3 regions of the Solibacillus sp. FSL W7-1464 genome follow, and region 3 is predicted to be linked to each of the others. Evidence: riboswitches for the same ligand, from Rfam matches in the RefSeq annotation. Region 3 holds a riboswitch; each other region holds the start of a gene.
What was found. Region 3 has a riboswitch for thiamine pyrophosphate ahead of tenA (thiaminase II). Riboswitches for the same ligand answer to the same signal wherever they lie in the genome.
Positions count from the first base shown of each region.

Region 1: linked by a shared signal. The riboswitch ahead of thiT (energy-coupled thiamine transporter ThiT) and the one ahead of tenA (thiaminase II) in region 3 are both predicted to bind thiamine pyrophosphate.
Region 2: linked by a shared signal. The riboswitch ahead of thiW (energy coupling factor transporter S component ThiW) and the one ahead of tenA (thiaminase II) in region 3 are both predicted to bind thiamine pyrophosphate.

Region 1 is NZ_JBBORC010000001.1:3,352,137-3,362,980, reverse strand. It holds gene MKZ25_RS16840 (ABC transporter ATP-binding protein) at 1-819, shown strand, start outside; gene MKZ25_RS16835 (exonuclease SbcCD subunit D) at 915-2,078, shown strand; gene MKZ25_RS16830 (SMC family ATPase) at 2,081-5,134, shown strand; gene MKZ25_RS16825 (hypothetical protein) at 5,238-5,366, opposite strand; gene MKZ25_RS16820 (DUF4870 domain-containing protein) at 5,434-5,763, opposite strand; TPP riboswitch at 5,880-5,988, shown strand; gene thiT (energy-coupled thiamine transporter ThiT) at 6,119-6,685, shown strand; gene map (type I methionyl aminopeptidase) at 6,874-7,626, shown strand; gene MKZ25_RS16805 (polyphosphate kinase 2 family protein) at 7,799-8,641, shown strand; gene MKZ25_RS16800 (GNAT family N-acetyltransferase) at 8,715-9,272, shown strand; gene MKZ25_RS16795 (beta-class carbonic anhydrase) at 9,321-9,893, opposite strand; gene MKZ25_RS16790 (hypothetical protein) at 10,055-10,255, opposite strand; gene MKZ25_RS16785 (aminopeptidase) at 10,416-10,844, opposite strand, start outside.
Region 2 is NZ_JBBORC010000001.1:3,053,162-3,064,005, forward strand. It holds gene MKZ25_RS15180 (cytochrome P450) at 1-772, opposite strand, end outside; gene MKZ25_RS15185 (alanine/glycine:cation symporter family protein) at 1,110-2,654, shown strand; gene MKZ25_RS15190 (3'-5' exonuclease) at 2,768-3,523, shown strand; gene MKZ25_RS15195 (nucleotidyltransferase) at 3,797-4,591, shown strand; gene MKZ25_RS15200 (cupin domain-containing protein) at 4,652-5,224, shown strand; TPP riboswitch at 5,332-5,420, shown strand; gene thiW (energy coupling factor transporter S component ThiW) at 5,509-6,015, shown strand; gene MKZ25_RS15210 (VOC family protein) at 6,475-6,870, opposite strand; gene MKZ25_RS15215 (methyl-accepting chemotaxis protein) at 6,988-8,934, opposite strand; gene MKZ25_RS15220 (SRPBCC family protein) at 9,606-10,103, opposite strand; gene MKZ25_RS15225 (S-ribosylhomocysteine lyase) at 10,224-10,694, opposite strand; gene MKZ25_RS15230 (amino acid ABC transporter ATP-binding protein) at 10,710-10,844, opposite strand, start outside.
Region 3 is NZ_JBBORC010000001.1:2,633,215-2,644,058, reverse strand. It holds gene rpoN (RNA polymerase factor sigma-54) at 1-274, opposite strand, end outside; gene MKZ25_RS13065 (acyl-CoA dehydrogenase family protein) at 400-1,437, opposite strand; gene MKZ25_RS13060 (acyl-CoA dehydrogenase family protein) at 1,434-2,567, opposite strand; gene MKZ25_RS13055 (sigma 54-interacting transcriptional regulator) at 2,678-4,759, opposite strand; gene MKZ25_RS13050 (acyl-CoA carboxylase subunit beta) at 5,022-6,584, shown strand; gene MKZ25_RS13045 (acetyl-CoA carboxylase biotin carboxyl carrier protein subunit) at 6,598-6,810, shown strand; gene MKZ25_RS13040 (NAD(P)H-dependent flavin oxidoreductase) at 6,827-7,807, shown strand; TPP riboswitch at 7,990-8,088, shown strand; TPP riboswitch at 8,155-8,253, shown strand; gene tenA (thiaminase II) at 8,329-9,021, shown strand; gene thiM (hydroxyethylthiazole kinase) at 8,999-9,742, shown strand; gene thiD (bifunctional hydroxymethylpyrimidine kinase/phosphomethylpyrimidine kinase) at 9,739-10,551, shown strand; gene thiE (thiamine phosphate synthase) at 10,535-10,844, shown strand, end outside.

The DNA of each region.
Region 1 (10,844 bases), 720 kb from region 3:
CTGGAAGAGCCGACAGATGGATCCGTAGTATTTCAGGGGACCGATATTACGAAAATTCGGAAAGGCGAAATGCGTAAATTCCGGAAAGATCTGCAAATCATTTTCCAGGATCCGTATGCGTCGATCAATCCTCGTCAGACAGTTGCAAGTGTGCTGAACGAAGCGATGCATATTCAAAATGTACTGCCGCCAAATCAGCGACGTGCCCGTATTGAACAACTGCTCGAGACGGTTGGGTTACGACCATATCAGGCAGACCGCTACCCGCATGAATTCTCAGGTGGTCAACGTCAGCGTATCGGCATTGCCCGCGCGTTATCGGTTGATCCAAAACTGATCATTTGTGATGAGGCAGTATCTGCGCTGGACGTATCGATTCAGGCACAAGTGCTGAATTTACTGGAAGAGCTGCAAAATGAATACGGTTTAACTTATTTATTCATCTCGCATGACCTAGGGGTAGTACGTCATATTTCGGATCGTATTATCGTAATGTATTTAGGGAAAATTGTGGAGATTGCCGATAAAACAAGCCTGTTCGAAAACCCGCAGCATCCTTATACGAAAGCATTATTATCTGCGATTCCCGTGCCAGATCCGGATGCTGTAAAAAATCGTATTGTTTTAAAAGGTGATGTACCGTCACCAATCGATCCACCACAAGGCTGCCGATTCCATACACGCTGTCCATTTGCGACAGATAAGTGCCGAACGGAAGAACCTGTTTTACGTACCTCTTCTATTATGAAGAATACGCATGAGGCGGCATGCCACTACATGGAAGAAATTTCAGCCGGCAAAATGGCTGTAAAGCAGTAAGCATCGACCGCATCGTACGAACGAATATTCGTGCGATGTGGTTTTTTTATTTGCCCTCATGTACACTTATAATTATAAGATAGGAGGCGGTATTCATGAAAATTTTCCACACAGCAGATTGGCATTTAGGAAAAATAGTACAAGGTGTATCGATGACGAAAGACCAGCAATTTGTGCTTGAACAGTTTATCGAAGAAATCAGAAAAGAAAAGCCGGATGTCATCATTATAGCCGGAGATTTGTATGATCGGTCCGTACCACCGACAGATGCGATCCAACTATTAAATAAAACATTGAAAGAAATTTTAGTCGATGAAAAAACACCGATTTTAGCAATCGCTGGAAATCATGATAGCGCTACACGTTTAAATTTTGGCAGTGAATTTATGAAGGCGAGTGGTTTACATATCGTTGGACATCTAGAACAACAGATCGATCCGGTCATCATGCATGATGAATATGGGGAAGTTCACTTTTATTTAGTTCCTTTTGCAGAGCCATCAATTGTACGGGCACTATTTGACGACCAATCCATTACATCGCATGAGGCGGCGATGGCGAAAATCGTTGAACAGATTAAGCAGACAATGGATGATACGAAGCGCAATATTATCATCGGTCATGCCTTCATTACTAAAGACGGGATGCCGGAACCGAATACGAGTGACTCTGAACGCAAGTTGACGATTGGCGGGACAGAGTGTATCAGTTCAGCGTTGTTTGAACCGTTCTGTTATACCGCTTTAGGGCATTTACATCAGGCGCACTTTGTGGCAAACGAGAAAATTCAATATTCCGGATCACCGCTTAAGTATTCGGAGTCTGAAGTGACTCATAAAAAGGGATTTTTGATTGTTGATTTAAAAGAAGATGGATCAGTAGCAATTGAAAAAAGGATGCTCACACCAATACGGGATATGCGTATTGTGACGGGGGTTTTAGAGGATATATTGCAGCATAAAGTAAACGATGATTATGTATTTGTTAAATTACAGGATGAACATTATGTAAAGGGTGCTGCCGAACTTGTCCGTACTGTTTATCCAAATGCTTTGCATATTGAACGAACAGTTGTATATGAACAGCTTGAACAGCATGCGACAACAATGAACCGTGTTCAAATGGATGATTCGGAGCTGTTTGAACTATTTTACACGGAAATGACGGGCAAGCCTGTAAGTGATGAAATTAAAGAGATTTATACGGATGTATTAGAGCAGTTGATCGAAAATGAACGTGAAAAACAGGAGGTGCTGTAACGATGAAACCAATCAAATTATCGATGACAGCATTTGGACCGTATCATCAAAAGGAAGTCATTGATTTTACTAAACTCCATGAGCATGGAATTTTTGTCGTTTCCGGTGCAACCGGCGCAGGGAAAACGACTATTTTCGATGCGATTACGTTTGCCCTTTATGATTCCGGAAGTGGAGAGGATCGGGAAAAGTCACTGTTTCTGCGCAGTGATTTTGCGGATGAAACGGTCGATACAGAAGTCGAGCTTGAATTTGAAGTGCGCGGTCGTCTTTACCGTATTTGGCGGAAGTTTGGTCATGATGGTGCAAGTGCAAAGCGCGAGTTTTTTGAGATTACCGATGGAATCATTGTACCCGCTGTAGAAAAGTTTCAAGTGAAGCTCATTCAGTCGAAAGTGGAAGAACTGATCGGCTTGACACAGTCCCAATTTAATCAAATCGTCATGCTGCCGCAAGGGGAATTTCAAAAGCTCCTCACGTCGGAATCAAAGCATAAAGAAGAGATTTTCCGGAAGATTTTCAAAACGGAACGCTTTACGAAAATGGTGGAACTGCTGAAAGAGAAAAAGACTATTGCCGAAAAACGTTATGAACAAGCCAAGATGCAGCAGGACAATACGATTCATGAAATTCGTTCCCGACTCCCGCTAAGAGAATCCGAACTGTTTACTGCCCTGAACAATGATGTCATTAATCTGTATCAAGTAAAGAGTGCCTTGCTGACAGAACAGCAACATTACGAAAATCAATGTACTGCATTAAAAGGGGAATATGATGCCTCCAAAAAGAATTTAAAATCATTAGTTAAAACATTAAATGAACAAAGGCTGTTGAATGAGCGGATTGAAAAGTTTTTAATCAGGAAAGCGCGGCTCGAAGAATTACTGCAGCAAAAGGATAAAATCCAGGCAGAACAGCAGAAACTTGTACTTGCCAAAAAGGCTAATCAAATAGAACCTTTAGAACGTGAATATGTGAAGATAAAGCGGCAGCTTGACCAAGCGGAAGTCTCCTTGCAAAAAGCAAAGACTGACTATGAACGTGCACAGGCACAACTTCAGCAGGCGGCAAATCATTATCAGGAGCAAAAACAGCAAGAACCATTGTTGGATGAATATACAAAATCGATTTCGCAGCTAGAACAGCTTGTTCCGATCTATCAATCGATTAATACGCAGCGGGAAAATGTGTCCAAGCTTGCAGAAAATCAGAAAAATGCCAAACAATTATTTGATAAGCTGCAAAGCGAAGCAATCTCTTTAAAAGAAAAATACCAAGAGCAGCAAGCCATTATAAATGAGCTGGAAGATGCAACAGTGACATACCATGAAACGTATGAGGCACATGCGGCATTAACACGGAAAATTGAAATGGCAAAAGAAGTGGCAGCAATACAAATGAATGTCGAAACTTTAGTGAAACAGCTTGCTGATAAGAAACAAATTGCCGATGAAGCACAACAGAAGCTGCAAAATATGGAGCAGCAAATACGCAGCAACCAGGCAGCCTTCCTGGCAGCATCGTTACAGCACGGGAAAGCATGTCCTGTATGTGGAAGCACAGACCACCCGGCCATTCATAACAATGAAGCGGTTGTCGTTGATGAAAATGCATTGGCACTGCTGCGTCAAGAAGGCGACCGGGCGATGAAAAGCTTTTATCAGGTCACTTCGAAATTAGATGTAGAAAAGGCAACATGGGAACAAAAAAATAGTGCGCTTCAATTACTCGGCGCAGAACTTTCGCAACTACGTGAGTATGGACAGCAATTAGCCATACTGACAGAAAAATTGACAAAGCAGAAACAGCAGCAGGCACAGCTTATCGCTGAAAAGAAAACGCTGGCACAGCTTCTGGAAAGTAAAGAAGTGCTGCAAGGGCGTATTGAAAAAGGGCAGCAATATGTAATCGAGATCGATAAACAATATGCGCAGGAAAAAGGGAAGCTTGAGCAAAGTGAACAGTCATTATTGCCTCGGTTCTCTACCTTGGATGAAGTAACACAAGAATTGTCAAGTCAGCAGCAAAAACATCGCCATTTAAAAGCTGCGATTCAAAGTGCACTTGAAACGATGCAAAAGATTCAATTAGATGAAAAATCTTGTGAAGTGAACCATCTGCATGCGCAAAACCTTGTAATAGAAAAACAGCAGGAAACTCTATTATCACAAAAAGCATTTGAGTCAGCATTGCAGCAGGAAGGTTTCGATTTGGAAACATATAGGACTGCGCTGCTGCCATTAAATGTACAGCAGCAAATACAAGATACAGTTGAAGCGTACAAGCAAAACGTTCATACATTATCTGTACAAATTACTGAGGAAGAACCTTTGCTCGTAGGAAAAGAACGTGCCGATTTAACGGCATGTGAGCAACAAATACATGAGCTGAATGAGCAGATTGAGGCACAGTACTCGAAAATGACATTGATTCAGTCCTATGTGGAGCAATGTGAGGAGACGCGCGATAAACTTGACCAATCCGCACAGCAAATTGAAAGCTATAAAGCGAAACTGATGCAAGTCGAACATGTCTACAATTTAATCCGCGGTCAAAATGATGCGAAAATTTCATTTGAGCGTTTTGTACAAATCGGCTATTTGGAAAAAGTGACACATGCGGCAAATGAACGTTTGCGTGTCTTATCAAATGGCCAATACTTCTTGAAATCTACAGGAAGGAAAGAAGGAAATGCACAAAGCGGACTCAGTATCGATGTATTTGACAGCCATACAGGGCAAACACGGGATGTAAAAACACTGTCCGGCGGTGAAAAATTCAATGCCTCACTTTCATTGGCATTAGGAATGGCCGATGTTATTCAAAGTGTTCAAGGAAGTGTGCATATCGATACGATGTTCATCGATGAAGGATTTGGTACATTGGATGAAGAGGCATTAAGAAGGGCAATCGATATATTGATCGATCTACAGCAAACAGGCCGTTTAATCGGTGTCATCTCCCATGTGGCCGAATTAAAAGCAGCAATGCCCGCTATTTTACAAGTCCAAAAGCTAAAAGAAGGCTACAGTAAAACAGAGATTATTCTTAAATAAGAAAAAACACATTTCCCTCCAGTGAAGCGACCCCAATTGCTAGACACATCTAACAATTGGAGGTGCAGTTCACAGTTAAAAATGGGAAATGTGTTTTTTTGCATTAACGTTTTGGAGTTCGTCGTGTAGTTGCTGGTTGGGGTGTAGATTTTTTATCCATCATTTTTTTAATGATGGGGTACACGATTGGCCCATATTTAATTGCTGTTTTAATGAGTTTATTTAATTTCATAATATACACTCCTTAACGAATACAGTTCGTATAAAAAATATACCCATAATGGGAGCCTTCATAAACATTACCGTAAAACTTTAATTGCTTGAACTAGATTCCAAATCGCCAGGATGAAGGTAATAACAACTAAAAGAATAAATCCGATAAAATGCGAACTAATGAAAAAATCCTGAATGCTCAGTGTCATAGTATTATCCCATGAAAGAACAGAAGTGAAAAAGTAAATCATGTACAAAATCCCTAATAGTATCGGAATGAGTTGGGAAATGAAAGCTTTTTTAGAATGGCCTTTAACGGCATCATCTTTCGTAACAATAAATATAATTAACGGTAAAATAAATGGTGCAAAATAAAAGCTCAAATAGCTCAGTGCACTTAAACCTTTCGATTCCATTATTTATCACTCCTTCTTATCTATTATATGTAATTCTAGTACGTTTCAAAATAATAGCTGTTGAAAGTTGTAAAAATATTCGTTACAATGAGCATGTTCAAACAATAAAAATTTAGATGTACCACAAGGGGTGCCGAGAAAGTCGGCTGAGATTGTGCACGGGATTGCACTGACTCTTTGAACCTGTAAGTTAGCACTTGCGTAGGGATGTGGATAGAATCCGACTGTTCAAACGATAGTCAGGCTTTTGTCCTGATTATCGTTTTTTGCTTTTTCTGAATACATGGAAGAAGTAAAAGTTCCATTCTATCCCTCTTCACTTTTGTTACATCGGATAAAAGAAAGGGGAATTGTTGTGGACAGAAAGAAATTATTGATGATGGTGGAGATAGCGATATTTGCTGCCATCGGACTGGTATTGGACCAAGTATCGTTTAAAATGTGGGCACAAGGCGGGTCAATCAGCTTTGTTATGGTGCCGATTATGTTAATGGCCATTCGTTGGGGATTAACGGCAGGACTTGCAACGGGTTTGCTGATCGGTGTTATGCAAATGATGTTCGGAGCTTACATCGTGCACTGGCTACAGGCAATTTTGGATTATGGTCTTGCCTTTACAGTAGTAGGATTAGCGGCAATTGTAAGAAAGCCGTTATTACAGGCTACACAATCACTCAATAAAGTGAAAATGGCACTTTATATCGTCATTGGGGCACTTATAGGCGGAGCTTTAAGATTTGTATCGCACTTGCTTGCAGGTGTCGTGTTCTTTAAAGAATATGCAGGCGATGATAATGTATGGGCCTATTCAATTATTTACAACAGTACTTATATGGTACCTGCTACAATACTTACGGCAATTATCGCAGTTATTTTATTCACTTCTGCACCCCGTTTACTGCAAAAAGTAAAAACAACATAACGAATACGAAACTCAAGGCTTGCAGCAACGGATACTATTCCTGCTGCAAGTTTTCTCTTTTTTCGTGGTAGAAAGTTGTACCGAAATAGTAATAAACCGGTAAAATTTTAAATCCTTGAACAATTACAACCGATTTTAAGTATGCTATAGTTAAGGGTAGACATTGTTTAAGAGGAAGGAAGTTACACATGATTGTTACTACACAAGAAGAAATACAGGCGTTTAAAAAAATTGGACGCATTTGTGCTGAAATTCGCGAGGCGATGAAAGCTGCGACAGTACCTGGCGTGACAACGAAAGAATTAGATGAAATTGCAGGCCGTATGTTTGCGGAAGCAGGCGCGGTTTCTGGTCCTAAAGGCGAATACGACTTTCCGGGATATACATGCATTTCAGTAAATCATGAAGTTGCACATGGTATTCCAGGGAACAAGGTTATTCAAGAGGGCGATATCGTAAACATTGATGTTTCGGGCTCTTTAAACGGATATTTTGCAGATACAGGTATTTCTTTTGTCGTTGGTGAAGGTTATGAAGATAAAGAAAAACTTTGCACTGTAGCAAAATCGGCGTTTGACCGTGCAATGACAAAGGTTAAAGCAGGTTCGAAATTAAATCAGATCGGTAAAGCGGTAGAGCGTGAAGCACGTGATCACGGATTGACGGTAATTATGAACTTAACAGGACACGGCTTAGGCAAATCATTACACGAAGAGCCAAACCATGTATTGAACTATTACGATGCTTGGGATACAACAATCATGAAAGAAGGTATGGTGTTGGCGGTTGAACCGTTCATTTCGGCGAAGGCTGAGCATATCGTAGAATCAGGTGACGGCTGGACATTCATCACACCGGACAAATCATTAGTTGCCCAAATCGAACACTCGATTATCGTAACGAAAGATAAACCGATCATTTTAACAACATTGGAAGACTAATTTATAAACGCGGGAGCCTACAAAAGTGCACCCGCGTTTTTTTGTTCTAACAAAACGTGACGCCAACATAAAATAATCAAATGATTCAAATAAATGACTGCAACAATTACCAATTCCATACACTTTCAAGTAAAATATACATAAATAAATGGAGTAGGGGAGGCAGTACTATTTGAAAAAGCTAAAAGATGTGGATTTATCGCAAAAACTGGAGAAGGAAATCTATAAGAAGCAATTGAAAGCTTTACAATACGAGATGCTTAATGCCCAGCAATTTTTATTTAACAATAAAATCGGTCTTATTATTGCTTTTGAGGGAATGGATGCAGCAGGCAAAGGAGGAGCAATCAAACGCTTAACAGAACGTATCGATCCGCGCGGGTTAATGGTATGGCCAATCTCAGCCCCGCAGCCCCATGAAATGCGGTATCATTATATGCAACGTTTCTGGAGAAAGTTGCCGCAGCATGGCCAAATCGCCATTTTCGACCGTTCCTGGTATGGGCGGGTGCTTGTGGAGCGCATAGAAGGTTTCGCTGAAGAAGCGGAATGGAGACGGGCTTATGAAGAAATTAATAGTTTTGAGAAGCAATTGACAGAAGAAGATTATATAATGATTAAATTTTGGATTCATATCGATGCGGATGAACAGCTTCAACGTTTTAATGAAAGAGCAGCCGATCCGTATAAATCATGGAAATTGACGGCTGAAGATTGGCGGAACCGTGATAAATTCGATTTATATTGTGAGGCAGCGGATGAAATGTTCGAAAGCAATGATTCGGAAAATGCCCCTTGGCACTTAATCCCAGGGAACGACAAAAACTATGCACGTGTTCAAGTGCTAAAAGAAACAGTTGCCCATATAGAAAAGGAAGTTACAAAGCGTGGACTAAAGCTTACGAACATTTTCGAAAGCGGCAATAAAACAACAGCAGATAAAAATAAATCGGGATTTATAGAAATAATACCAAAGCCTGTAAAATCAAAAAAGAAAAAGTTGAAAAAAAAGTAGGCAAGCTTTGAAATGAAATGTAGGTGGTTCAATGAAAAGCTTATTCAAGCTATTTCACAAGAAGGAGGGTCCAATGGTTCGACTTATTGGGCAACAATGTTCGCTTCGTACATTTACCCCGTCCGATGCGAAAGGGTTGGCAAAATTATTAAAGGACAATAAAATGTATTGGTCCGAATTTGAGCCATTACATCGCGATGAATTTTATACAGAACAAGTTCAGTATAATAAAATTTTGGAAAGCATACATCTGCTGCAGTCAAACCGTGAATTTTCTTTCGGTATTTTTTACAATGCAACAGGTCAGTTAATCGGGCATATATCACTTTATTCAATTAAACGATTACCTTACTCAAGCGGTTTTATCGGCTATTCGATGGATGAGAATTTTACAGGTAGAGGAATTGTGACCGAAGCGGTACGTCTAGTAATGGAATTCGCTTTTATCACATTAAATATTCACCGAATAGAAGCGTATGTCGCACCACAAAATTCTGCTTCCATCCGTGTATTGGAAAAAGCGGGCTTTACAAGGGAAGGGCTATTACGGGAGCTGTTGTATATAAACGGCAAATGGGTTGATCATTATATGTATGCCATTTTACAGCGGGAATATAAAGGTACCACATAATAAAAATAGCGACAGTACTCATTGAAGAGCACTGTCGCTAATTATTTATTATTGGTTTTGGTCTACAGTGCCGTCCGTTACTAAATCCAGCTTTCCTGTAGCAGGATCGATAATAAGACCATGTACCGGAACACTTTTTGGCATTAATGGATGTGTTCTGACTAAGTCAACACTTTTTAATACACTTGTTTCAACATCCCCAAAACCGCATAACCATTCTTTTAAATCAAACCGAGCGTAATTGATGACGTCGATCGTTTCCTGTTTAACCCCACGTTCAAGCATATGACCGATCATGACGTTCGGATCCACTGCACTCATCCCGCAGTCGTAGTGGCCGATAATGTATACTTCATCCGCTTGCAATTCATAAACCGCTACAAGTAAACTGCGCATAATCCCGCCGAATGGGTGATTTACGATTGCTCCTGCACTTTTCACAACTTTGACATCCCCGTTGCGTAAGTTCATTGCTTTAGGTAGTAATTCAACTAAACGTGTATCCATACAAGTTAAAACAACAATTTTTTTATCAGGATATTTTGTTGTAGCATACTGTTCATATTGTTTTTCATCTACGAATTTTCCGTTAAACTCTAAAATTGTTTGTAATGCAGACATTTGTTCCTCAAACCCCTTTCGATTCTTTTATATTTTAAAATATTTTTTAGATAATTCAAACAAATGCGCATTATTAAGGTTAAATTTATAATAAAAAGAGAGAAGTATCGCAAAAATCCGCTATAAAAAAACAACCACTCAATAAAGTGGTTGTAAAAATTTTAATGCTGATGGTGGCCATCCAATGATTTTTCGTTTGGCGCAAATGTATTTGCCTTTGAATCTACTATAACAGAGTCGTGTGATTGTAAACCAATACGTAAGAACATAATAAACATAAATAAGAATACAAGAAGTATTACCGTAAATCCTAATACTATCGTATAGTAGTCGGATAAGAACGGATAATGGTGATCAAACATTATAAAAACTCCTCTCTATTTAGTGATATCAATCATTAACCAATTATAACCTAATAAATTGGAACATTGTAGGGTAATTTAGTTAGTTAATGTAGAAAATATTGTAAATATGGCGACATCTTGAAAATTATTTCTTGTATAAATGGAATCTATACAGTTATTAAAATGCCCAGTTTCCATTGCGGAAAACGGGTTCAGCTTGTTCGTCTTCTGTAATTCCATCAATATTCATCTGTTCAGAGCCAATCATGAAGTCGACATGTGTAATACTTTCGTTTAAACCGTTAGCTTTTAATTCATCACGTGACATTGTCTTTCCGCCTTCGATGCAAAATGCATAGGCGCTGCCGATTGCCAGGTGATTTGACGCATTTTCATCGAATAACGTATTGTAGAACAAAATATTCGATTGAGAAATTGGAGAATGAAATGGAACAAGCGCCACTTCTCCTAGATAATGCGAGCCCTCATCTGTAGCAATAAGATTTTTTAATACTTCTTCTCCCTGCTCAGCCTCTACTTTAACAATACGTCCGTTTTCAAATGTAAGTTTGAAGTTGTCGATAATATTACCGCCATAGCTTAATGG
Region 2 (10,844 bases), 420 kb from region 3:
CGGCAAGTGCTGAAAAGTTGATATAAACGGAAATCGCGACGATCGGTCGTAAAATATTGATGACTTCCACTGCGGCGACTTTGGTGTCCAGGAGATTCCCCTCCAGATCCCGATGCCACGAAAATGCGTGCAATGCCGTTCCTTCTTCGGGATTTAATTTACCATCGCGTACTTGGTCGATTAATTCGCCTACCCACTTTTCCACCCGGTTCCGCGCATGTCTTCCCGCCCAATGCGATGGTCCGACAGCAGTTGCCGACTCGAACATTGCCCGTAAATCGTCCGCCAGTTTCTTGATCTCCTCTTCTTCCACCGGCACACCTGCCCACTCACAGGCAGTACGGCACATGATGTCCAATGTTTCTTCGTATAGTTCGATTTCTTCCATCCGCTGCCACTTGTCCAATGCGTGTTCCCACTGTTTCGCATGGATTTCATTCAGTTTTTGTAGTCGCTCGCGGGACATGAGCGACATGAACATTTGTTTACGGTGTTTATGGGCATCGCCATCCAATGTTTGCACACCCTTTTTACCAAACAAGGTTTCAGCCACTCGGTTTGGTGCGACACCCTCTCTTTTAAATTTGCTGTTGTCGTAAAAAACAGCCGCCGCTTCTTTCCCGCCCATACAGATCGCTTTTTTTCCTAGCAGCCGCGTTTCGAATACGTCTGACTGGAAGCTTTGGCGCCTATTTAAAATATAAAGATAACCTTCCCTCAAAAGGCTCAGGCTGTGGTCAAGTCCTTCTTCCTTCGGTACCGAGTTTGTCATTTCATCCATCTCCTTTTATATGAGTAACATTGTTGGTAATCCGTTCCCTGTTTATTCTTCGGAAAAACTTCAGGCGACTCTGGAGCAGAGTAGGATAAAGTGAGTCGACTCTTCCCTGTACTTTTCATTTTGGTAGCAAAACCCCTGTTATGAGAGCTTTTTAACTACATTAAGTGCAATAAAAATACTACCAACCGGAAATATTTTGTTTAACAACCGCTTGTTTGTGTTAACTACAGTAATAACGCTTTTTTTCTGATGACAGAAAAAAAGCTCTACATAAAAATTCGCAGTGCTGTTTTACATTTTTTAATATTAAAAAGGACGTGGTACATGAATGTTGGAAATCGTTAATTTTTTGAATAAGTATGTTTGGAGTAATGCGTTAGTATTTCTATTTTTGGCGGTAGGTCTTATTTTTACGTTGAGAACTCGATTTGTTCAAGTGCGGCGCTTTAAAGATATGATCACATTGCTGTTTGAAAAAAATAATGACAGTGCAGGGATTTCTTCTTTCCAGGCATTGGCGATGTCCTTAGGCAGTCGTATCGGCACAGGTAATATTGTCGGTGTTGCAGCGGCCATCAGCCTCGGTGGTCCCGGTGCGGTTTTCTGGATGTGGGTTATGGGATTTTTAGGTGCAGCCACTTCATTTATTGAAATTACCCTTTCTCAAATTTTCAAAAGTAAAATCGAAGGTGAATACCGCGGCGGAACACCGTTTTATATTTACAAAGGATTGAATTTGAAATGGTTTTCCATCATTTCAGCGACGATTTTAATTATCGTTATCGGGATTTTATGGCCGACAGTACAGGCGAACACGATTGCTTTAACGGTTCAGGAATCATTCAATGTTCCCCCACTTGTAACAGGTTTACTGCTTGCTGCATTAATGGCCGTGATCATTTACGGTGGTGTAAAGCGAATCGCTACTGTTTCGGAATATTTAGTTCCGTTTATGGCTTTAGCTTACGTGACAATTTGTATCGCATTATTAGTCGTTAACATATCCGAAATTCCGGCGATGTTTTCATTAATCGTGACAAGTGCGCTTAACTTGAATGCTACGTTTGCAGGTTTAGTAGGAACCGCCATTGCAATGGGTGTTCAGCGTGGGGTGTTCTCAAGTGCTGCCGGGTTGGGTACGGAAACATTTGAATCCGGTGCAACGAGTGTTTCGCACCCTGCCAAACAAGGGTTAGTACAGGCATTCTCAATTTATATTGATACGTTTTTAATTTGTACAGCGACAGCATTTATGATTTTAATTACAGGTATGTATAATGTTACGCCAAATGCCGGCGAGGCCATCGTATCGAATATTCCGGGTGCAAATCCTGAAATTTATACACAGTCTGCGATGAGTACACTGATCTCTCCGACATTCGGCCAGTACTTTATGACAATATCTTTATTCCTGTTCTGTTTTACTACGTTAATTACGTACTTCTACAAAATGGATACGAATATAGCCTTCATTAAAGAAATGCTGAATATCGGCAAAGCAGGCAAAATCATTACGCATACTGCCCGCATCGGCCTTCTAGGTATGGTTATTTTCGGTGCAGTGAATTCGGCTACACTCATTTGGGCGATTACCGATTTAGGCGTAGGCCTGCTCGGTTGGGTAAACGTTATTACAATCGTACTGCTTTCGAAAACTGCTTTAACCGCACTGAAAGATTACGATACGCAAAAACGCTTGGGCCTTAACCCAACGTTCAACCCATTAGTGTTAGGCATTAAGAACGCGGATTTCTGGGAGGATCTCGAAGCAAGATCTTCGATACCAAATACCGTTCCTTCAAAAGGAAAAACGGTCGTTGCGAAGAAAGTGCGTGAGCGTCTTCAGCCAGTACCGAATCCGTTTTCTGAATAAGTGACAGGCTGACCATTGCTGGATTTTCGGGTAGTGGTCAGCTTTTTTATTTATTATTTCCTTTATATATGGTTCAATTACAGAACAAACGTTCCAATAAAGAGGTGAAGTTTATGGACATCGAACGGCTGCATATCCGCATCATGATTACGTGCTCGATTGTGGGCTTTGCCAAACATGAAGCATTGGCCGCAAGCTATCCGGCAGAGGCAATTGATGATTTGGAACAGCACGGCTATATTGCCCGGACAAGGTATGGCCATTACTACAATACGAAGCTGGCCGCGCAGTATTTGAGAAGATTTATTACAACGTACAGTCCGCGCTTAAAGGTTGCGGAAATGGTGGAACTGTTGGAGCATGCACCCGAATATGTCGTCGTCGATATTGAAACGACGGGGGGCTCTGCTGCAAGGGGTGATAAAATTGTGGAGATTGCCGCGCTGAAAATAAACAACGGAGAAACGGTGGACCTTTTTCACCGCTTTGTGAATCCGGAAAAACCGATCAAAAATTCGCATATCCATGGGATTACGAATGAACGGGTAAAAGATGAGCAAACCATCTCCCCTGTCATTCATGCCTTTAAAGATTTTTTAGGTGATATGCCCATTGTGAGTCACCATATCGGGTTTGACTGGTATAGCTTTCTCGCACTAGAGTTTTTCCGGAACGGTATTCGACCAACGAATCCGGCTGCGTGTACGGTACTGCTTGCACGCAAATATTTGGACAGCCCGAAGAATAACTTGAATGTCATTGCCGAAACGTATAACATTCCGCTGCTTAACCATCATACAGCCGATGCGGATGCGATTTGTGCCAATGAAATACTGCAGCTTATTTTGAAAAAAGCGACTGCACAGTAAGAATGTGTGTGGTCGCTTTTTGTGCTTTTATTAGAATAGTTGAAATGGTTATTAGAAAATGTTCGCAGGGTATTAGAACATCGGAGTGCTTTATTTGAAGATGGCGGCTGTTTATTAGAACAACTCACTGATTTATTAGAAGTTCGCACTTTTATTAGAACATTTTTTTGTTTATTAGAACAATGCAGGACATTATTAGAAGTTCTCAGAATGCATTGTGTTGAAACTATTTCCAGCCTGTCGTCGTAGAATATATAAATTGGAGGTGGATGGATGAGGAACTTCTCTTTATATATGATGTTTACCGGGATATTGATCATCGCCATTAGCGGAAACTGGATTATCTTAAATTATGATAATGTCACGGTTTATCCGAAAACTTCTTATGTTATTTTTACAATCGGGTTAGTATTTGTAGCAGGCGCATTTGTCATGAGCCGTTTCACTACGTACCGTGAAACTGCGAGTACAAATGATAAACGAGACGCATTAAACAGATGGCTTATGGCGAATTATCCGGTTAATAAATGGTTGATTGGCCTCGCCGTTCTTCCTCTTGTCATTGCACCGTTTTATAGCTGGCTGCTGCTTTATACGTTATTTAAGTGGTATTTAATTGTTGGTAGTATGATAGCCGGAATAATTTTCGTGCTGCAAGGTGAACGGGTAGAAGATGATGCGGATTGGCAGTATAAAGGAAAAACAAAGAAAATGCTGGATCTGATCGATTACCGGAAACACCCGTTTAATATTTCGCTTATTCTTTTTATACTCGTCATTGGCAGCTTTATTTTCAGTAAGCAGTGGAATATTCCGCTCCATATGGATGTTGGCGGCAATCCGTACTACGTTGTTACTTTGCCAATCAGTGCATCTGTTATGTCCGCCCTCATGGTAATGAGTACGTTTATTTATATTATCCATCATGGGGATTTCTTCGGATTCCTTAAAGCTGGGCTAAGTTATGAACGAGTCATGGCTGCCCACTTTGGAGAAATTTTTATGTGTAGTCCTACATTGTGTCTTTTAATTTTCACTTGGATTATTTCCTTATCCTCTTATTGGTAGATAGGCACGAAACGGTAAATTTTTGCATACTTTAGCAACAATAAAAAAAGAGGTGAACGATTGAATTCGAATCATGATTATACAACGGCGCAACCGCAGTTTACATTCGATCTTAATAAAAATGCGTTGTTCGTTAAAGACCAGCATAATTTTATCAACCTGCTTGGCGTGAACCAGTTGAATACGCTGGATAATATATCGCTGCTTGATATTTATTTGAGCGCCAATAATGTCATTGAGCCGCACTACCATCAAAATGCGGCGGAACTTGTTTACTGCATTACAGGAAGGGCGATTGTTTCCATATTGAATCCGTTTACGAAACAGCTGATGCATTTCCCGATTAGTCCCGGTCAAGTGGCGAACGTTCCTCAAGGGTGGTGGCATTACGAAGTCGCTACGCAAAACAATACGCATCTGCTTGCCATTTTTAATGCTCCGACACCAGAAGTGATTCTAGGTTCTGATCTGCTTAAGCTGACACCGGCAAATATTATGGCCCATACTTATGGCATGAATGAAAATCTGTGGCAGCAGGCAGTTGCCCCTGTCAGACCGAATACTTTCATCGGTCCGCCAAACCCTTGGCAGCATGCCCAGCCCGGCAATTATGGCGGCGGGTATGGGCAGTGATTGATCTCGGTCGAAGGATCAAATTTCAAAAAGCGCTTGCATAATGATGCGGTCATGTTATGATTATTGTGAAATTAACCCAATATTGGAAGCAGATATTCTGCTCGTAAAACTACTAGGGGCGCCTAATGGCTGAGAAGTACCCTTTGCACCTGATCTAGGTAATACTAGCGTAGGAAAGTAGTATCGATCCCCTATTTTTATTTTTTGTTTAGGCTACGATACCACTTTCTTAATTGAAAGTGGTTTTTTTGTTGCAAAAATTATTGTAAAGGATGGTAAAAATGAATAAAACGAGAAAGCTTACTTACTCCGCGATTATCGCAGCGATCACAACGATTCTCAGCAGTATGGTATACATCCCATTAGGTTTTGCAAAAATTTTTCCGATTCAGCATTTTGCCAATGTCGTATCAGCGGTACTGCTCGGTCCATGGTATGCGGTATTCCAGGCATTTCTTACGTCCACATTGAGAAACTTAATGGGGACAGGCAGTCTATTTGCTTATCCGGGAAGTATGATCGGCGCACTGCTAGCCGCACTTTTGTTTGCGAAAACGAAGAAACTGGCGTTTGCAGCTGTTGGTGAAGTGATTGGAACAGGGTTGCTCGGTGCGGTTGCTACTTATCCGATTGCAATTTTATTTTTAGGTCAGGAAGCAGCGCTGTTCGGCTTTGTACCAGCATTTATGATGAGTTCGTTTGCGGGTGCGCTTTTAGGTTATGGTTTGCTGAAGGTGATGGTGAGAAACCGGGCGTTTGGCGGGATGCTTTATCAGAATGTGGGGTGAGTCGACGGGGTTGGGTTTTTATTTGAAGGTTTCGGGTGGATATTAGAACTTCGGGGCGGGATATTAGAACTTCTGCGTGCTTTATTAGAACAATCTATTGCTGGAAGATTTTCTTCACTGGTCTAGCGGTTTTATTAGAAGAGTTGGAGCAGATATTAGAACTTCGGGGCGGGATATTGGATCTTTCGTGGATTTTATTAGAACAACTTATTTATGGAGAACTATTTTCACCAGCTTATTGATTTTATTAGAAGACTTGAGCGTTTATTAGAACTTCCGGGCGGGATATTTGAAGATCTGCGGATGATATTAGAACAAATCACCTACTTATTAGAACAACCGACACTTATATTAGAAAATCCCACGTTTATTAGAAGATTTTAAACTATATTAGAACAACTCAGCCCTTTATTAGAAAATGAAGCGCCGGGTATTAATGCATGACACCCGGCACAATTTTCAAGCTAAATTAATCTGCCACGACACGCCGTAGCGGTCATTTAGCCAGCCGAACTTCTTACTGAAACCGTAATCCCCGATCGGCATTAGCGGATGTCCGCCTTCGAGCAGTTTTTCATATAGATAGTCGGTTTCCTCTTCGGTATCACATGTAATAAAAATAGAGAACGACGGGGTAAAGTCAAATTCATGTTTTAAATTACTGTCGATGCACATAAATTCCTGACCTTTAATCGAAAAAGTCGCTTGCATGACTTTCCCTTCGTCTCCGCCTTCATTTGCCCCATAGCGGACAATGCTCGTAATTTCCGCATCCTCGATTATGGATGTGTAGAAGTTCATTGCCTCTTCTGCAACTCCGCCTTGAAATATTAAAAATGGTTTTGCGCTTTTCATTGTAGCCTTCCCCTTCCGAAATCAAATTTACACCACTTCAATTTAGCCTATTTTAACCTTTTCCGCGAACTTTTCTACCTATAAAAAGGCATCTCCATATTCGAAGATGCCTTTCGTTTAATATTTAAATTTCGCGATAACGAGCTGTAATTCCTGTGCCAGTTCTGTTAAAGCTTGTGCCGATGTAGAAATTTCTTCAATCGCGATGAGCTGTTGTTCCGAAGATGCGGCTACTTCTTCTGAAATCGCAGCATTGTCTTGCGCAAATAATGCCATTTCACGTACGCTGGAAGATGTTTCGAGAATCGAGGCAGACACTTGCTGTGCTGTTGCCGATACTTCCTCTATTTGCGGTGTTACTTGCTCCATACTTTCGATAATGGTAGAGAACTTCGCCAATGCTTCGTTGGAAACTTCCACACCATTTTCTACCTGGTGGGAAATGCGGTCCATAATCGAGACCGTATTTTCCGTGTCATTCTGAATAGCTGAAATGATTTCATAAATATCCTTTGTCGACTGATGGGACTGATTTGCCAGTTGCTTCACTTCATTGGCGACAACCGCAAAACCTTTCCCGTGTTCCCCTGCTCGTGCCGCTTCAATCGAGGCATTTAATGAAAGCAAGTTTGTCTGTTCAGCGATTCCTGTAATAATATTTAAAATCGAATTCACCTGTTTTGAACGATCATTTAATGACTGGATCGTTTGATGGGACGCGATGACCGACTGATGGATCGATTTCATCTGATTCACAATATTTTCAACAGACTGACCGCCATCATATGCCTGTTTCGTCGTTTCGTTTGTAAGTGCTGAAACTTGCGCCGAGTAATTCGCGATTTGTACAGCGCCCTCCGTTATTTCCTCGAATGCATGGACACTTGTATCGACACTGTCCTTTTGCTTTTCCGCGCTTAGCGATACTTGCTGAATCGAAGCCGAAACTTCCTGTGTCACAGCAGTCGTCTCTTCGGAGTTCGCCGACAACTGTTCTGCTGAAGCCGCGACAAGTTCCGCATTTTGCTCAATTTTATGAATGAGGGATTTGAGGCTTTCCTGCATTTCTCCAAAGGCCTGTCCCAGCTCTCCAATTTCATCCGTCGTTTTCACGTCGATCGTTTGCGTCAGATCGCCATCACTGATCATTAGTGCTTTTTCTTTTAAATCTTTGATCGGTCTAATAATTGAACGGATCAGAATAAAGATTAGCAGTACACCAACTACAACCATAATTAAAATAACGATAATGGTTGCTTTAATTATCGGTGCTGCCGCCTCATCAATTTCATGAAGATACATATTTCCGCCAAGTTTCCAGCCCGTCAATTCGTTTGTGATAAAACGGACTACTTTTTTGTCACCGAAATAATCGTACTCAATCGAGCTCGCTTCGTTACTGTAAAACACATCGTAGAACGACTCTCCAAGTGGCGTGCCTGTTTCCTCTTCAGGGTGGACGATGTATTCGCCCTTTCTATCAAGCAGTACTGCATAGCCCTCTTCCCCAACATTAATCTGGCCTGTTATTTCGGCAATGTGACTTAATTTCAAGTTAATTCCGACTACCCCGCCGGCGATACTTTTTGAAATCGTTACAACTACATTATTACTGCTCGTAGAAATGTATGGATGCGAAATAACGGCCTGTCCTTTATTGGCAATGGCGTCCTTGTACCAGTCACGTTCTGTTACATCGAAATCTTTATCCATTGCCATATACGGCGCAATCGTCACCGATCCGTCATCCTTGCCAAGAAACACGGATTCCGCGTCTTCGTTCAGTTCAACATATTGATCCATGATTTTTGCTATATATTCATCGTCATCACTGCTACTGATTTCTTTCGATAAAAAGTCAACATTATCGATTTTATTTTCCATCAGACTGTTAATCGATGTATTGAGTAATCCCAAGTTTTTGTCGATTGTATTATAATACTGTTCTTTAATTGTATCCGTCGCGATAATTGCGGCAGTTGCCCCAATCGCTATGGATGGTACTAATAAAAATAGGGCAAATGCTAAAATTAGTTTCGGTTGTAGATTTTTGAAATTAAACAAATTGGACTTCCCTTCCTTACTAAGTTCGTAATATGTATTTCGATTAATAGACATTTTTCAAGTCTGTTTCTTATATCACCCTTTCAAGTTCACTACTAATTACTAAAGCCTCTATCTCTTTTTAATTTTCCGAGTAAGTTTTATGCAATAATACTTACTTTAAATAATAAAATTAATATACTAATTTCCTATGTCAGTATACAATTTTCCCTTTACTAAATAAAATAGTGAAAAAGAATACGTTACATTCCTAAAATTCATAGGTAGGGATGGGGTTCGGTTGCTTAATTTATTAGAAGTTTTTATGAAGATATTAGAAGAGTTACATCGAATATTAGAACTTCGGCGAGGTTTATTAGAATAACTTGGATAAGCGGATGCTTTTATGAGTGGGAGCGTTGTATTTTTGGTTTTCGGAGAGAGTATGAGATTTTATTAGAAGAGTTGGGGCAGATATTAGAATATTGGGGGAGGATATTAGAACTTCTGTGGGCGATATTAGCACAAGTTACGGACTTATTAGCATATTTATTACTTATATTAGAAGATCACACTTTTATTAGAACAAATAAAAATATATTAGAACAAATCACCCCTTTATTAGAACATCGCTGCTGAAAATTCAAACACCGAATGGTCATGCTCCCACCCGGTGTTTCATTTTAAGTTCTCTAACCTTGATAGCTCACTTTTCCTGTCTCTACTAATTCCTTCAGACCCATGAACATTAAATTCCAGCCTTGTTCTGTGCCATCTCGCATTTCATCCACAGCTTTTTTTATATCATCATCTGTCCAGTGCTCTTCATTCTCAACATGGATCAGTTGGGTGAACGTCATTTCACTGCCTTGTCCCAACTCTTTCAGCTCCACTGTAATGGTATCTGCCAGTTCACTGAATTGCGGCATCTTAAAAGTGAACACGATTTTTTCAGGCGATTTGATTTCAAGGTATTCGCCGATTGCGCGGTAGTCTTTTCCACCACGGTGGTCGACAATTTCCCAGCCGCCCCCTACTTTCGGGTCATTTTGTGCGACCTTGTTCGTCCCTACCAAAGTAAAGAACCAATTTTTCATCATTTCAGGATTCAGCCATGCGTCAAACACTTTTTCAGGCTTTACATTAAATTCTCTTTTTATCGTTAATGTCGTTGTTGAAATATTGTTCATTCAAATTCTCCTTTTAGTTACTTTAGTTAATTAATAACCTATACACAGGAACTTTAAAAACAATTGCTCCATAAAAAAGTCTCCTGCGAGATTGCCCTCACAGGAGACTTGCTTCAACCATTATTCTCCGAAAACGATATGCCACTCAGCACGGCCAGCTAAAAATTCCTCGGCCAATGCTTTTGCGCCTTCCAAGCTATGGCTTGCCGCCCAGCCGCACTGTACTTCATTGCATGCCGGTACAGATTCTGCCTTCAGCACATCTTGCAGTGTATTTTCAATAATCGTTAATACACCGTCATAGTCATTATAGTTCAGTAATGCCAGGTAGAAGCCTGTTTGGCAGCCCATTGGCGATAGATCAACGACATCTTCACTATGATTGCGGATACGGTCTGCCATTAAATGCTCCAAAGAGTGAAGTGACGGCATTTCCATATGTGCCTTGTTCGGCTGTTTGAAACGGATATCGTATTTTGTTACGACGTCGCCTTTCGCTCCTGTTTTAGTACCGGCAAGGCGTACGTATGGTGCCACTACTTTCGTATGGTCTAGATCAAAGCTCTCTACATTTGTTTTCTCTGTTGTCATGTTGAATCCCCCTAGTTAGATAAATTGCATCGATTTTATAAATTGTTGAATCCGTTCGTTATTGTTCGCTGTAAAGAAGTTTTCGGTTACGCCGTCATAGCCGATTTCACCGTTTTCCAGAAATAGAATCCGGTCTGCCACTTCGCGCGC
Region 3 (10,844 bases):
GTTCATATAAAAATTCACGGGTTAGCGTTTTAGATGTGAAATGAAATTCGCTGTTTGATCTTCCTCTTATACTTTTTACTGAAGCGGTATGTAGCCAATCATAGGGCTTTTCAATCGGATTTTCTACAAAATCTAGCAATGGATTTTCCATTATTTTTTCCTGCAGCAATTGTTGTAGTTCAATGGCAGGCAATTGTAATATTGCTAAATGCTGTATGACTTGAGGTGTGATTTGTTGAGAAAGGCTAGTCTGTAAAGAATAGTTTAGATTCATTCCATATACATCCTTTCTTTTAACAGGCGCTCATTATTTTTATATAGCAGAAATTCCAGAAAAGTCACGTGTTGTATGAATAATGTGACTTTTCTAGAAGGAAACGCTATTAGGCATTAAAAGAGTTAATATGTGGAGATTGGTGTATTCAATAATATTTTACCGATATCATTTGCGCCGTATGCAGTTTCTGTACTAAGTACACGGTACATTTGGCTATCCCGCCAGTACCGCTGGGCATTATATTCCATCATAAAGCCATTGCCGCCATGTATTTGAACATTTCGGTCAGTAATTAGATGAATTTCATTGAGTACATACAAATGCAGTGCAAAACATTGGTTGATATATGCCGGGTTTGTATCATTAAAAGCAGTGACATAAAGCAATTGCAACAATTTTTCTGTCGCAATTGCCTGGTCCACGATTGAGTGGCGGACAACTTGGAACTGAGTTAAAGGCCCGTCAAATTGGATACGCGTTTTTGCGTAGTTAGTCGTTTCCGCGCATATTTTTTTTGCAACCCCATAAAAAACAGCGGCATCAAATAAATGATTTGTCGCCTGCCAGTAAAGGCTTTGCTCTTTTGACAGATAAATTGTTTCAATGGGCATCCCACTGTCGGACAAACCAGCAAGCGCGAGCTGGGCAGTATGCCAGCCGACTAAGTCATCTGCTTGTTGTAGTACGAGATCATTCCGTGAGTACATTTCCAGTGTGTACTGATCGATATTATGGACAATCACAAAATCGGCTTTTTGACCGTTTATTATTACAGATTGTGTTGCGCCATCTTTTTTTTGTACATACGTAAAGAAAGGTTTCTCGCTATCATTAAAATTGATATGCGGGAAGTGTTTTTGCACAATCGGTATACCGAGGGCAGCATGTTGTTTAACGACTTGTGTAAAGCCGACAGACCCTGCTTTTGCAATTTCCTCCAGTAATAGAACCTGCCATATTACGTCTGCATCGAATCCGCCTTTATCTTCTGGCAATGCAGCTGACAAAAAACCAAGCTGGTCCAACGATTCGATGAGAGATTCGTCAATTCTTTTGGCATGCTCCATATCAGTAACAACAGGTACGAGTTTTTGATCCGTCCATTTTTTGATTGAAGCACGGAAAAGTTGATGTTCTTCTGTCAATTTATAAATACTCATACACTCACCTCTAATCCCAATTGTTTGGCTATAATTTCTTTCATAATTTCATCTGCACCGCCACCAATTCGATTTACACGTGTATCGCGCCAGATCCGTTGAACCGGGTTTGTAAAAGCCAGGCTTTCTGCACCTAATACTTGCATCGCTATTTCGGCAATTTTAATGACCGAACCTCCAGCCGCAAATTTCACCATCGATATTTCAAGACTTGGCACTTTACCTTGATTAAATTGCTCGGCAACAGCATAAGCGATAGACTTCGCTGATTCCAGTTCTGTAAACATAAGGGCCAGCAACTCGTATTGCTTATCTGTTACGAATGTTCGCTGTTCAAGTGCCTGCACCGTCTGTTCGTAGACAAATGTCGCCATTCCTATTGCCAGCGGCGCGGCAATCATTCGTTCCCCTTGAAGCTCCCACATGATTTGTGCAAAACCTTTGCCTTCAGAACCTAGTAGATTTTTTTTCGGAACACGCACATTTTCGAATACAATTTCAGCAGTATCGGAAGAGCGCATCCCTAATTTATCCAGTTTTTTTGTAACCGTAACGCCTGGACGATCCAACTCAACGATAATGAGGCTAATTCCTTTATGACCCTTCTGTTCATTTGTCCTCGTTACCAGTGTTATAAAATCGGCATTCGTCCCGTTCGTAATGAACATTTTCGAACCATTTATTATATATTCATCGCCGTCAAGTACTGCACGTGTTTCAATCCCTGCAACGTTGGAACCATGATTTGGTTCTGAAATTCCGATTGCACCTACTTTTTCTCCCCGTAATGCAGGTCGTACAAAGTTTTCGATATGATAATCGTCGCCGAATTCAGCAATCGGCGGTGTGGCCATATCCGTTTGAACTGCGATTGACAAAGGTACTCCGCCAGCCCCGCAACGTGCTAATTCTTCTACAAAAACGACGGCGCTGAAGTAATCTAACCCTTGCCCGCCGACATGTGTCGGGTAACGCAAACCTAGGTAACCTTTGTCCCCAAGTTTTTTGTACAATGACTTAGGAAATTGTCCTTCACGCTCCCAATGAACAATATTCGGTATAATTTCCTTTTCGATAAAATGTCGCACTTCTATACGCAGCTGTTCATGTTGCTCTGTGAAATAACTCATTTCGCTTCACCCTCTCCCTTTTAAAAACTTTATGCAAAAATGATGCCAAAGAATTCGTTAAACAAATGGTGATCCATTTTAAAATTGGAACGAGGCTATGAACGATCGATTCAGATGATCAAAGGAGAAAGTAATTTTTGTTCGTCTATTTCAAATTGCTTCAGCTTGTTGTAAAGGGCAGTTCGACTAATACCAAGCTTTTTGGCGGCTTTAGATTTATTCCCTTTGCATTGTTGCAATGTCTCGATTAATAGTTTTTTCTCTAAATCATCGTGCAAATCTTTTCGGCTTAGGTCTTGCGACTCCTGAACGGTAACGGATTGGGTTTGGAATTCCTTTGGTAGATGATGTATTTGAATAAAACGGCCATCACAGAAATGGCTAGAACGTTCAATGATGTTTTCGAGTTGCCGCACATTACCCGGCCATGTAAATGCTGTCAACAAGTTCATGGCTTCCGGTGTAAAACCTAAAATTTCTTTTTGATCCCTCTGGACAATTTGCTGCAGGAAGGTTTCTGCTAGTAGGCTTATATCATCTCTGCGCTCTTTTAATGAGGGCATATGCAAATGGATCACATGAATACGGTAGTACAAGTCTTCACGGAAAAGTTTGTTTTCTACGAGTTCTTCAATATTTTTGTTCGTTGCTGTGATAATGCGTACATTCACTTTCCTTGTTTTCGTATCTCCTAGTCTTTCAAACTCCTGTTCTTGCAATACACGCAAAAGTTTAGCCTGTAACGAAAGCGGCATGTCACCAATTTCGTCCAAGAAAAGGGTGCCTTGGTCCGCAAGTTCGAATTTCCCGGGTTTACCGCCACGTTTTGCGCCAGTAAAGGCACCGTCCGAATATCCGAAAAATTCTGCTTCTATTAGTTCCTGTGGGATCGCTGCACAATTGACCGTTATGAAACTGCCTTTTCGGTTAGAAGCTTCATGAATACATTTAGCAAGCATACTTTTTCCGGTACCGTTATCCCCCGATATAAATATCGGTAAATGGGAGTCAGATGCGATTAGTGCTTCCTTTTTGAGGTGTTTCATTTGCAAACTCTTTGAGACGATTTTGTTAAACGGACTATTTACCTGTTCCAGATCATCCATAGCTGATTTTAAGATAGGTACATTTTGTTCAACTACTTCAATATGTTCGAGTACGTTTTTCCATATGCTTAGCTGTTCGGACATAATCGTAATCAATGTTCCAAATACTTGTGAGCCGTCATATAGCTGTTTACATGTGACAAGACATGTTTTGCTGTTGATTTTGAGCAGTTCAATCGATTCTTTTTTATGGATTTGTTTAGCAATTTCCGGGGCAATGTCTTCTAATTTCACTGAATTTTCCGAAATATTAAATAATGAATGGAAGCCTGAATTTGTCCGGATGATTTCACCGGAACAGTTAACGATTAAAATAGCATCAAATGAGAGTTCAAGAGCCGTATCAATCATTTTCTCCAGCTTTTTCGTCGATGCAAGTTCTGTGGAAATGGCTTCAATTTCCGTTATATCACGGAACATCGTCATCGCACCGACAAGCTTTTCGTGTTCGATTAATGGTATAAATGTTGTTACAAATTTTCGGTTATTAATGGAAATAATCTGATTAAGCTGCTTATTTTTTTGAATGACTTCGAGCAATGGTTCTTCAAGCGTGCCATCAATTGCAATAATAGGTGAATTCATAAAATTTTTCTGTAAAAAAGGATAGATATCAATGGTAGATTTGTTGAAACCCGTAATTTGCAGCGATGTATTGACAGTAATGATAGCATCATGGATATTTTCGATTAATGTATGCATATAGGTAGTAATGTTCTGGTAACCCGTTAAAAACATTTGAATGAGATCTGCAGTCGTTAACACACCATAAATTTCTTGCTGTTCGGTTAGTACAATGGCATGTCCAACATTTCCCTGCACTAAAATATCCTTTGCTTTTTCAGCGCTAGTCGATGTATTTACTGTGATGATTTGTTCTTTCATGATGTTTCTTAGAGGAGTTTGTAATGTAGAGTCTTCAAGTACTGAACGATAAATGCGTGATTTTGTTACAAGTCCCTTCAAGCGGCCATCCTCAATGACACAGCAAATATCTTGTTTCTTTTTTAAAAATTCTTCAATTGCTTCCTGGACGGTTTGGTCTGCGTTCAATTGAATATAATCAGTATTTGCATAATCTTTCACGAACAAAATAATCACCCCTAAATTGTACAGTTATAAAAGTAACATAGTTAAAATATAACAATTTTAGCGTATTTAATATATAGTTAAAACATGATTTTAAGGATAAAAAAGTAAACTTTTCGAGAAAAAGTTGTAAAAATCGTAAATACAGGTGTCCAGTTTTGTTTACAGATTTGCATAGATCTGGAGTTTAAATTTTGCGTCCAGGTATTGGCACAATTATTGCATATAGAACTGTATAACGAAGAGGAGGAGATACTTAATGAATGAAATGATAAAAGAAGCTACTTTGACTCGCGAAGAAAAAATAAAAAAAGAAATCGGTCGAATTAAAAAGGGCGGACCTGAAAGTGGTCATGAAAAACTGAAAAATACTCAGAAATTATTTGTTCGTGACCGTTTGAAATTAATATTCGATAACCAGAAACTACTATATGAAACGGGTATTTTTGCCCGTTCGACGAAACCGGATCTACCTGGGGATGGTGCTGTTGTAGGAACAGGCCACATAGATGAACGGATTGTATTTTTTACTGCCAATGATTTTACGGTTAAAGCTGGATCAATTGGGGATATGCACGGCGAGAAAATTTTGCGTATTCAGGAAGCAGCCATTCGTGCAAAACGTCCGGTTCTGTATTTAATCGATTCTTCCGGTGGCCGAATTGATGAAGCGGGTGGTTATCATGTAGCAAAACATTCAGGCGGGCGAGTATTTTATAATCACAGTGTGATGTCAGGTCGCATTCCTCAAATCGGTGTGCTGTATGGACCGTGTTTTGCCGGGACTGCCTATATGCCTGTATTTTGCGACTTTACAATTATGGTCGATAAAATGGCAGGCATGGCGATTGCATCTCCGCGTATGGTACAGATGGCAACGGGTCAAAAGATCGATGTCGAAACTTTGGGCGGGGCAAAAATGCATGCGACGAAAAGTGGTTCTATCGATTTTCGTGTAGAAAGTGAAGAAGAGGCGGCAGAAGTAGTACGCAAATTATTATCCTATCTGCCGGACAGTTTTGATGCCCCGTTACCAGAGCGGGAAGCAGTTTTACCGAAAATCAATCCGGCACTGATTGATGAAATTATTCCGCAAGATCCGAATAAAGCATATGATGTCCATGAATTAATCGATGCTCTTGTCGATGCAGATAGCTTTTTGGAAGTGCAAAAAGAATATGCATCAGAGCTTGTAGTAGGGTTTGCCCGAATGAATGGCAAGGTTATCGGAATTGTAGCAAATCAGCCAAAAATTAAAGGGGGAGCCATTTTCCCGGAATCAGCCGACAAGGGTGCTAACTTTGTATGGACATGCGATGCCTACAATATCCCTCTTCTATATTTATGTGACACACCAGGGTTTATGGTAGGCAGTCAAATGGAGCATGCGGGGATATTGCGTAGAGGCCGTAATTTTATTTATGCAAGTTCTTGTGCAACGGTGCCTAAAATGTGTGTGATTGTCCGTAAGGCCTATGGAGCTGGTATTTATGCAATGGCAGGCCCTGCATATGATCCGGATACAACGATTGCGCTACCATCTGCTGAAATTGCTATTATGGGACCGGAAGCAGCCATTAACGCAGTGTACTTCAATAAAATTGCTGCCATTGAAGACGCGGCTGAAAAGGCGGCGCTAGTTCAACAATTACGAGATGAATACCGTGCCAGCTATGATATCCAAAAACTTGCAAGTGATTTAGTGGTAGATGATTTAATTGTTCCAAGCGAGTTAAGGGATGAATTGATTGCACGTTATGAAACATTTGAAAATAAGGACTATTTGTTGCCTGCCAAAAAGCATGGCACGATTTTAAGCTAAGGGGGAGTATAGGATGAGTGAAGTAAAAGCAATGATGGCAGGAACACTTTGGAAGCTGCTTGTAGTAGAAGGTCAGCAAGTCGAAGCAGGTGAGGAAATAGCGATTTTAGAGTCGATGAAAATGGAAATACCGATTTCTGCTGAAAAAAGTGGTAAAGTGAATCGTATAGCGGTAGCGGAAGGCGACTTTGTGGAAGCTGAAGAAGTACTAGTTGTAATTGATTGAACAAGGGGGATTTTAGATGGGGAATGTTCCAGAAATTTTACAAAACTTACGGATTCCAGTAATTGGGGCACCGTTGTTTATTATCAGCAATCCAAAATTGGTCATTGCACAATGCAAGGCAGGAATTGTTGGGTCGATGCCTGCGCTAAACGCAAGACCGGCAAGCCAGTTGGATGAATGGTTAGCAGAAATTACAGAGGAGCTGGAAAGTTATAATGCCAAAAATCCGGATCGGCCGGCAGCGCCATTTGCGATTAACCAGATTGTTCATAAAACAAATGAGCGGCTGGAACAGGATATGGAGCTTTGTGTAAAATATAAAGTTCCAATTATTATTACTTCACTTGGGGCACGTGAAGAAGTTTTTGAGGCAGCACATAGCTATGGAGGCGTCGTTTTCCATGATGTCATCAACAATTATTTTGCAAAAAAAGCGATTCAAAAAGGTGCGGACGGTATCATTGCAGTAGCAGCCGGTGCAGGAGGCCATGCTGGTCAGCAGAGCCCATTTGCGCTTATACAGGAAATCCGCGAATGGTTTGACGGTCCGTTAGCTTTATCAGGATCAATCGCACGAGGCCATTCGGTATTGGCAGCACAGGCGATGGGAGCTGATTTCGGCTATATTGGCTCACCGTTTATCGCGACTGAAGAAGCCTTTGCTCACCAAGAATATAAACAGATGATTGTTGATAGTTCAGCAGAAGATATTGTTTACAGCAATTTATTTACAGGAATCCACGGGAATTATTTGAAAGGTTCTATCGTTAATGCGGGGATGGATCCGAATAATCTAAAAGAAAGTGATCCATCTGCAATGAACTTCAATGATAATACGGTAAAAGCCTGGAAAGATATTTGGGGAAGCGGGCAAGGGATTGGTGCAATTAAAGAGATTACTTCTACACAGCAATTTGTTGATAAACTGGCTGAAGAATATGCACAGGCTTATGACGAATTGACAGGCAAAAGATCGGCTGTAGCCCATTTACAATAGTTGTCAGTGAGTGTGAAATAAACACAAATGCTATTTTTCTCTGAGGGAAAATAGCATTTTTTTCTGAGCGCTAAAAATTCATTTATATGCCGGGAAGCTTTCCGCAGGTGTGAGAGTAATTTCATAATTTTTTGAATTCACTTGCCCGGTTTGAAGTAGTTTGTTACACTCAGGGTAATTAAATGCATTTGCGGGGGGACACAGCAGTGTTGAGAAGGTTAAAACCTGACCCTTAGAACCTGGCCGTTAATACGGACGTAGGGAGCAAAGTACACGCTATACATATGTACTTACTTTGGCTCCGCGTATCCTTTACGTGGAGTCTTTCTTTTGCAAATAGACAAGCATTTGATTTGCGGGGGGACACAGCAGTGTTGAGAAGGTTAAAACCTGACCCTTGGAACCTGGCCGTTAATACGGACGTAGGGAGCAATGAAAAGTGGTACGTACACTTTTTGGGGACGTCTCTCTATATTGAGGCGTCTTTTTTGTGCTTCCGCCAACAAAAAGGAGGAGTAACAATGGGATTTTGTGAAAAGGTAAGGAAAGAAACGGATTTTTATTGGGAGGCCAGCTTCTATCACCCATTTGTACAAGGTATTGCAGATGGGAGTTTACCGCTGGAGAATTTTAAGTTTTATATGCTGCAGGATGCGTATTATTTAAAACATTATACGAAAGTTCTGGCTCTGGCAGCTGCAAAAGCGACTTCGGATGACGATGTTCAATATTTTCTGCAAACAGCAAAATTTATTCATGACGCAGAGCTGGAGTTACACCGTACAACGTTTCAAGAATTAGGGGTGACAGCGGAGGAGTTGGAACAATTCGAACCGGCTCCAGCAGCCTATAACTATGTAAGCCATATGTACAATGCAGTACATAACGGAGATGTAGCAGAAGCATTTGCGGCAATTTTACCTTGCCCATGGCTGTATCAGGAAATTGGGCAAAGGTTAAAAGATGCCTGCCCGAATGTCCCCCTTTATGAACAGTGGATTGCACTATATGCGTCCGATGAGATGCTACAAAATATTGAATTACAAAAATCGATGCTGGATCGATATGCGAAAGAACAACCGGCAAAGCTAAAGGTATTACAGGAACATTTTAAGAAAAGCTGCTATTACGAATGGATGTTCTGGGAGATGCCTTGGACGAAGCAAAGCTGGAAACAAGGGGTGTATGTCAATGAGCCTGCAAGCAATTCATAAAAACCAGCCGTTAGTCCATTGTATTACAAACTATGTCGTCGCAAATTTTACAGCAAATGGATTGCTGGCGGTGGGTGCTTCACCAGTAATGGCGGATGCGATAGAAGAAGCGGGGGAAATGGCTGCACAGTCAAACGCATTACTTTTGAATATGGGTACTTTGAATGAACGGACAGTAGATTCGATGAAGCAAGCTGGACTGAGTGCAAATAAGCATCATACTCCGGTTGTTCTCGATCCGGTTGGGGCAGGGGCAACGAAGTATCGAGCTGAAACAGCACAACAATTGCTAGACCTTTTAAAGATTGATGTCATCCGCTGCAATATTGGAGAACTGGCGGCTCTTGCGGGAGCGGATTGGTCTTCCAAAGGTGTTGATAGCGGCATTGGGGATATAGATGTTGCAGCGACTGCCAAACTATTGGCTACCAACTATCAATCTATTGTGATCGTTACAGGTGAACAAGATGTTATTACGGATGGGGATAGAGTCGAATTTGTAACGGGTGGTCATGAAAAAGTGACAAAGATGACGGGGAGCGGCTGCTTGCTGAGTGCATTTTGTGCTGCAGTGCTTGCAAACAGTAAAGAACCGTTTGGTGACTTACTAACGCTGCTGAACGAATATAAACAGGCAAGTGCCAATTCTGTTGCAGCTATAGGAACTTTCCACACAAATTTCTTGAATGAACTAGAAAATTTAGCGGAGGGACGACGATGATTACATGTACAATTGCAGGCTCGGATAGCGGTGGCGGTGCAGGCATCCAAGCAGACTTGAAAACGTTTCAGGAACTACGTGTATTTGGCACATCGGTCATTACCGCACTGACTGCACAAAATACCGAAGGGGTGCATGGGATTTATCCGACAACGGCCGATTTCGTGCAAGCTCAGCTAAAAGCGGTACTTCAGGATTTTGAGATAAAGGCAATTAAAACAGGGATGCTGTTTAGTGCGGAAATTATCGAAGCTATTGTCGCGTTACTAAAAGACACAGAAATTCCGCTAATCGTTGATCCGGTCATGATTGCAAAAGGAGGGGCCAGTTTACTGGAACAGGAGGCAACAACGGCCCTTAAGAAAAAGTTACTGCCGCTTGCAACTGTTTGTACACCGAACATTCCGGAAGCGGAAATCCTGACTGGGTATACAATTCAAACGGAAGAAGATATCAAATTAGCGGCGCAGGAATTATTAAGTCTAGGGATGGAATGTGTCGTCATAAAGGGTGGCCACTTAAACAGTAAGCATGCGACAGATACTGTTTTCATTCGCGGGGAGCAACCATTTAAAATGAAAACCGAGCGAGTGGATACGAAGCATACCCATGGAACAGGATGTACATTTTCGGCAGCAATCACGGCGGAAATGGCAAAAGGAAGATCGATAGAGGCAGCCATTATAGAAGCAAAAAAATATGTGCAGCTGGCAATTCGTCATCCGCTCAATATCGGTCACGGGTTTGGTCCGACAAATCATTTCGCCTATCATGAACAGCGAGGGTTGTGCAATGTCCATGTTTTTTGATTTAAATAAATATTTTGTAATGGGAACAATCAATTGTATACGCGACCCGCTGATTGTTTTGGAAGAAGCGCTACAGTCTGGAATTACGATGTTCCAGCTGAGGGAAAAAGGAAAAAATTCTTTAAAAGGCGATGAGTATATTCAATTTGCCCGTCAATGCCAAAAGCTGTGCCAAATATATAAAGTACCATTCATTATCAATGATGATGTCGAACTTGCATTAACATTAAATGCAGATGGGATTCATGTAGGTCAGGAAGATACCGAGGTAGAAAAGTTTAGATCTTTTGCGA